3 regions of the Pantoea sp. X-Soil-YNGN-844 genome follow, and region 2 is predicted to be linked to each of the others. Evidence: predicted binding sites of a transcription regulator. Region 2 holds the regulator's gene; each other region holds the start of a gene.

Evidence for each region. The regulator PurR, encoded in region 2, represses purine synthesis genes. The targets are predictions, from matches to a motif close to CANGCAAACGTTTGCNTG.
Region 1: a site for PurR is predicted at 900-917, ahead of serA (phosphoglycerate dehydrogenase). Genes of this name have one in related genera too.
Region 3: a site for PurR is predicted at 1,095-1,112, ahead of AC6I8C_RS18535 (nucleobase:cation symporter-2 family protein). Genes of this name have one in related genera too.

The regions. Positions count from the first base shown of each region.
Region 1 covers NZ_AP036007.1:3,315,948-3,318,219, reverse strand. The annotation lists gene rpiA (ribose-5-phosphate isomerase RpiA) at 58-717, shown strand; gene serA (phosphoglycerate dehydrogenase) at 997-2,235, shown strand.
Region 2 covers NZ_AP036007.1:1,823,999-1,826,270, reverse strand. The annotation lists gene AC6I8C_RS08480 (C40 family peptidase) at 1-312, shown strand, start outside; gene cydH (cytochrome bd-I oxidase subunit CydH) at 359-448, opposite strand; gene purR (HTH-type transcriptional repressor PurR) at 730-1,755, shown strand; gene punR (DNA-binding transcriptional activator PunR) at 1,752-2,272, opposite strand, start outside.
Region 3 covers NZ_AP036007.1:3,972,548-3,974,819, forward strand. The annotation lists gene recG (ATP-dependent DNA helicase RecG) at 1-1,058, shown strand, start outside; gene AC6I8C_RS18535 (nucleobase:cation symporter-2 family protein) at 1,164-2,272, shown strand, end outside.

The DNA.
Region 1 (2,272 bases), 1.5 Mb from region 2:
AGCAAGCCTTGTTTTATACTACGCGCACTTCGTTGTCGCACAGGTTTTAAACATACCATGACCCAGGATGAACTGAAAAAAGCCGTTGGCTGGGCTGCACTTGACTATGTGCAGCCGGGCACCGTTGTTGGTGTAGGCACCGGATCCACCGCTGCCCACTTTATTGATGCGCTGGCCACGGTCAGGCATCAGATCGAAGGTGCCGTCTCCAGCTCCGACGCCTCTACCCAGAAGCTGAAAAGTCTGGGCATTCAGGTGTTCGATCTGAACGAGATTGACCTGCTGTCGGTTTACGTTGATGGCGCGGATGAGATCAACCCACAGATGCAAATGATCAAAGGCGGCGGCGCAGCGCTGACGCGTGAAAAGATCGTAGCCGCGGTGGCCGAGACCTTTATCTGCATCGCTGACGCCTCAAAAGAGGTCGATGTGCTGGGGCGTTTTCCGCTGCCGGTCGAAGTGATTCCGATGGCGCGCAGTTACGTGGCGCGTCAGCTGGTGAAAATGGGCGGCTTACCTGAGTATCGTCAGAACGTGGTGACCGATAACGGCAACATTATTCTTGATGTGCATAATCTGCGCATTCTCGATCCGATTGAGCTCGAAAAAACCATCAATGCCTTGCCTGGCGTCGTTACCGTTGGCCTTTTTGCCGCGCGCGGTGCCGATATCGCATTGATTGGCGGTCCTGATGGCGTGAAAACCATCAAAAAATGATCTGTCTGGCGCTGTAAAGGCGCCGGTTATTTCTGCCTGCAAATCATCTTTTCTCGCGTCGGTGAAATTTGGTGACTTATGTCACATAACCGTCATCGACAGTAGGTTCGTTCTCTCTTCATCGCTGACCTCATGATTTTGTCCGGCAATGTGCTGCTGTCAGCCGTTGCCGTGCTGGCTGCCGGGCAATCGTTTGTATTGCCGGACGCGATTTTTTTGATATTTTGACAGAAGGCTGGCTTATGGTAGTCCTCATTGAATGCTGAATAGGATCGGGAAATGGCAAAGGTATCACTGGAAAAAGATAAGATTAAGTTCCTGCTGGTGGAAGGTGTCCATCAGAGCGCGCTGGATAATCTGCGGGCTGCAGGCTACACCAACATCGAATTCCACAAGGGCGCACTGGACTCCGACGCGTTAAAAGCATCGATCCGCGATGCGCACTTCATTGGTATCCGTTCCCGCTCCCAGCTCACTGAAGAGATTTTTGCGGCGGCTGAAAAGCTGGTCGCCGTTGGCTGTTTCTGTATCGGCACTAACCAGGTTGATCTGCAGGCGGCTGCGAGCCGGGGTATTCCGGTGTTCAACGCACCGTTCTCGAATACCCGCTCGGTGGCAGAGCTGGTCATTGGTGAGATGCTGCTGATGCTGCGTGGCATCCCCGAAGCGAATGCGAAAGCACACCGTGGTATCTGGAATAAGATTGCCAAAGGTTCATTTGAAGCACGTGGTAAAAAGCTGGGTATTATCGGTTACGGTCATATTGGGATGCAGCTGGGCGTGCTGGCAGAAAGCCTGGGTATGCATGTTTTTTTCTACGACATTGAAAACAAGCTGCCGCTGGGTAATGCCACCCAGGTACGCCATCTGGCCGATCTGCTCAACATGAGCGACGTTGTCAGCCTGCACGTGCCGGAAACCGCCTCTACACAGGATATGATCGGTGCAGAGCAACTGGCGCAGATGAAACCCGGTGCGCTGCTGATTAACGCCTCACGTGGCACCGTCGTGGATATTCCGGCGCTGTGTGATGCCCTGGCCAGCAAGCATGTGGGTGGCGCAGCCATCGATGTCTTCCCGACCGAGCCTGCCACCAACAGCGAGCCGTTTATCTCTCCACTGAGTGAGTTCGACAACGTGATCCTGACACCGCACATTGGCGGCTCGACAGAAGAAGCGCAGGAGAACATCGGAATTGAAGTGGCGGGTAAGCTGGCGAAATATTCTGATAACGGCTCGACTCTCTCGGCTGTTAACTTCCCGGAAGTGTCACTGCCGATTCACGGTATCAGCGCCAGTCGTCTGCTGCACATCCATGAAAACCGTCCCGGCGTGCTGACGGCCATCAACCAGATCTTCGCAGAGCAGGGCATCAACATCGCCGCGCAGTATCTGCAGACCTCGCCGTTTATGGGTTATGTGGTTATCGACATTGATGCAGAGCCAGAAGTGGCAGAGAACGCGCTGCAGCTGATGAAAGCGATTCCGGGCACTATCCGCGCGCGTCTGCTTTACTAAGCGATACACACCTGGAGAGGCGCTTAGTCGCGTTTCT
Region 2 (2,272 bases):
TGCAGCGGTCTGGTCTGGTATGCCTATAAAGACCTGGTGAAGTTTAAGATCCCGCGTACCGCTAATGAAATGTATCACCTGCGAGACGCCGCGCCGATCAAGCGTGAGTCGCTGGAGAAAGGCGATCTGGTCTTCTTCCGTATTAATGGCCGCGGCACGGCAGACCACGTCGGCGTTTACCTGGGCGATGGCAAGTTTATTCAGTCGCCGCGTACCGGCAAAGATATTCAGATCAGTGCATTAGGGGAAGATTACTGGCAGCGCCACTATATTGGTGCCCGTCGGGTGATGACGCCGAAAACCATTCGCTGAGCAGCAGTATAGTCCGAAAGAAGCCGGGATAATCCCGGCTTTTTTATTAGTGCAGAATGGCAGTAAAACTAAAGGCCACAATCATCAGCAGACAGCCGATAGTGGTCATCAAAGCCAGTTTCAAATCGGTACTCATTGCTTGCTCCTTAGTCACACACTTTGCAGGGATATGGCATTTTCCCACAGGGTCCGGTAAAAATCTCGTTTTATCCGTTCAGCCTTGTTAGAATCCCGCCTTTGTTGCGCAACGCGCGCATCCCTGATTCCGTTTGCGCATCTTTTCAGGCGTTTTTTCTCCGCCAGTCGCCTGTTTACCGGCCAGAAAAGCCGCATTTTTGCGGAAAAAACCCTGAGCAGACGCAAACGTTTAACATTACGCTTATCATAGAGTTAGGTAAGCACTGGAGTCCGATTTTCATGGCAACAATTAAAGATGTGGCGAAACGCGCTGGCGTCTCAACGACCACCGTTTCGCACGTCATCAATAAAACACGCTTTGTCGCTGAAGAGACACGCGAGGCGGTCTGGCAGGCAATTAAGGAACTGCACTACTCGCCAAGTGCGGTGGCGCGCAGCCTGAAAGTAAACCACACCAAAACGTTGGGCCTGCTTGCCACCTCCAGCGAAGCGCCCTATTTCGCTGAAATTATTGAAGCGGTTGAAAACCACTGTTTTGATAAAGGCTATACGCTGATTCTGGGTAATGCGCATAACGACCTGCAAAAACAGCGCGCCTACCTCAGCATGATGGCGCAGAAGCGCGTCGATGGCCTGCTGGTGATGTGCTCTGAGTATCCGGACGATCTGCTGCAGATGCTGGAAGAGAACCGCAATATCCCGATGGTGGTGATGGACTGGGGTGAATCGCGCGCCGACTTTACCGATACGGTTCTCGATAACGCCTTCCAGGGCGGCTATCTGGCGGGACGTTATCTGATTGAACGCGGACACCGTGATATTGGTGCTATCCCCGGTCAGATGGAGCGTAACACCGGCGGCGGACGCCATGCCGGTTTCCTGAAGGCACTGGAAGAAGCGGGTATTCAGCCGCGTGCCGAGTGGATTGTACAGGGTGACTTTGAGCCGGAATCGGGCTATCAGGCGATGCAGCAGATCCTGTCGCAGAAGCAGCGTCCGACGGCGGTGTTCTGTGGCGGTGACATCATGGCGATGGGCGCGATTTGCGCCGCCGACGAGATGGGTTTGCGCGTCCCACAGGATATTTCGGTGATCGGCTATGACAATGTGCGCAACGCCCGTTATTTCGCACCGGCCCTGACCACAGTGCATCAGCCTAAAGCCCAGTTGGGTGAGAAAGCGCTGGAAATGCTTCTGGACCGCATTACCAGTAAGCGCGAAGTGTCACAAACGATTGAGGTCCATCCCACGCTGATTGAGCGCCGTTCCGTGGCCGATGGCCCGTTCCGCGACTATCGCCGTTAATGCTCGCTTAACCACTCCTGATTAAGAGTTTGCGCATCACCCAGATAGCTGAGCAACCAGCCTGTCGCCGGTGATGCGCGATCCTCAGCCCAGCTGACGCAACAGGGGCTATCCGGAAATGCCACCGGCAGCGTCAGTTCGACCAGCTCGCCGCTGTCGAGCAGTGGTCTGGCCAGATGACCCGGCACCATCGCCACACATAAGCCTGCCTGCACGCATTCCAGTCCGGTTTGCCACTCCGGCACCACCAGCCTGCGCTGGTTATCCAGCGTCCATGTCATACGACGCGGCAGTGCGCGTGATGTATCTTCCAGCACCAGTGACGGCCAGCTACGCAGCGTATCATCATCGATCTGGCTCGCCTGCGTCAGAGGATGCTCGGGCGCGACCACGCAACGCCAGTTGAGCATACCCATATCGCGAAATGCAAACCGTCCGCCTACCGGAATCGCCTGAGTGGCCCCAATCGCAACTTCCACCCGACCGTCGGCCAGCGCATCCCAGACGCCGTTAAAAA
Region 3 (2,272 bases), 2.1 Mb from region 2:
TTGCGCCGCTGGGCATTGACGTGGGCTGGCTGGCCGGAAAACAGAAAGGCAAAGCCCGCCAGGCACAACAGGAAGCGATAGCCAGCGGTCAGGTGGCAATGGTCGTGGGCACACACGCGCTGTTTCAGGAGCAGGTGCAGTTCAACGGTCTGGCGCTGGTCATTATTGATGAACAGCACCGGTTCGGCGTCCACCAGCGACTGGCCTTGTGGGAAAAAGGCGAGGAGCAGGGTTTCCATCCGCATCAGCTGATCATGACCGCCACCCCGATCCCGCGCACCCTGGCGATGACTGCCTATGCCGACCTTGATACCTCAACCATCGATGAGCTGCCGCCGGGACGTACTCCGGTGACTACCGTCGCCATTCCCGATACGCGACGCGATGAGATTGTGGCGCGGGTTGAGCATGCCTGCCGCGAGGGACGTCAGGCTTACTGGGTCTGCACCCTGATTGAAGAGTCCGAATTGCTGGAGGCGCAGGCGGCAGAAGCCAGCTGGGAATCCCTGAAAACCGCGCTTCCCGACTTAAACATCGGACTGGTGCATGGCCGCATGAAGCCCGCAGAAAAACAGGCGGTGATGCAGGCCTTTAAAGCGAATGAACTGCAGCTGCTGGTGGCCACGACAGTCATCGAGGTCGGCGTTGACGTGCCGAATGCCAGCCTGATGATTATCGAAAACCCGGAGCGGTTAGGGCTGGCGCAGCTGCATCAGCTGCGGGGCCGTGTAGGTCGTGGTGCCGTGGCATCGCACTGTGTGCTGCTCTACAAAGCGCCACTGAGCAAGACGGCGCAAAAGCGTCTTCAGGTGCTGCGTGACAGCAATGACGGCTTCGTCATTGCTCAGTTCGATCTGGAGATTCGCGGGCCGGGTGAACTGCTGGGCACGCGTCAGACCGGCAACGCTGAATTCAAAGTAGCCGACCTGCTACGCGATGCCGCAATGGTGCCGGAAGTTCAGCGTGTGGCGCGCCACATCCACCAGCACTATCCCGAGCAGGCCAGCGCCCTGATTGAACGCTGGCTGCCAGAGAACACCCGTTATACCAACGTCTGATTGATCTCCATCTGAGTCGGCCTTTTTTATCCTCACCGGGCAAACGATTGCTTTTAGCCTGCGGATGATTACAATCGCCACACTATTTTTTGGGAAGAACAGAAGATGTCCACCACTCCTCAGCCAGACCAGCCTTCCGCCACGAAAAGTGAACTGATTTATCGTCTTGAAGATCGTCCACCCCTGCCACAAACGCTGTTTGCCGCCGGTCAGCACCTGCTGGCAATGTTTGTCGCGGTTATTACGCCTGCGATTCTGATTTGTCAGGCGCTGGGCCTGCCTGCAGAAGATACCCGGCACGTGATCAGTATGTCGCTGTTTGCATCGGGCGTGGCATCACTGCTGCAAATCAAAACCTGGGGACCGGTGGGTTCGGGCCTGCTGTCGATTCAGGGCACCAGCTTCAACTTCGTGACGCCTCTGATTATGGGTGGGATGGCGCTGAAAAATGGTGGTGCTGACGTGCCCACCATGATGGCGGCTCTGTTTGGTACGCTGATGGTAGCCTCCTGTACCGAAATGGTGCTGTCGCGCGTATTGCATCTGGCGCGCCGGCTCATTACCCCACTGGTTTCCGGTATCGTGGTGATGATTATCGGCCTGTCACTGATTCAGGTCGGCCTGACATCGATTGGCGGCGGTTTCAGTGCGATGAACGACCATACCTTTGGCGCGCCGAAAAATCTGATGCTGGCCGGAGCCGTGCTGCTGGTGATCGTGCTGCTGAACCGACAGAAGAATCCCTACCTGCGCGTCGCCTCCCTGGTGATTGCCATGGCGGTGGGCTATCTGCTGGCCTGGGCGATGGGCATGCTGCCTGCAGCAGGTATTCCTGCTGATCAGCCGTTAATCATGGTTCCAGCGCCGCTCTACTACGGACTGGGCTTCGACTGGAATCTGCTTATCCCGCTGATGCTGGTGTTTATGGTCACCTCTCTGGAGACCATCGGCGATATCACCGCCACTTCGGATGTTTCAGAGCAGCCGGTGAGCGGTCCACTCTATATGAAACGCCTGAAAGGCGGCGTGCTGGCGAATGGTCTTAACTCCTTTGTCTCCGCGCTGTTTAACACCTTCCCTAACTCCTGCTTCGGTCAGAACAATGGCGTGATTCAGTTGACCGGTGTGGCCAGCCGCTACGTGGGCTTTGTGGTCGCACTGATGCTGATTGTGCTGGGACTGTTCCCGGCGGTCAGCGGTCTGGTTCAGCTCAT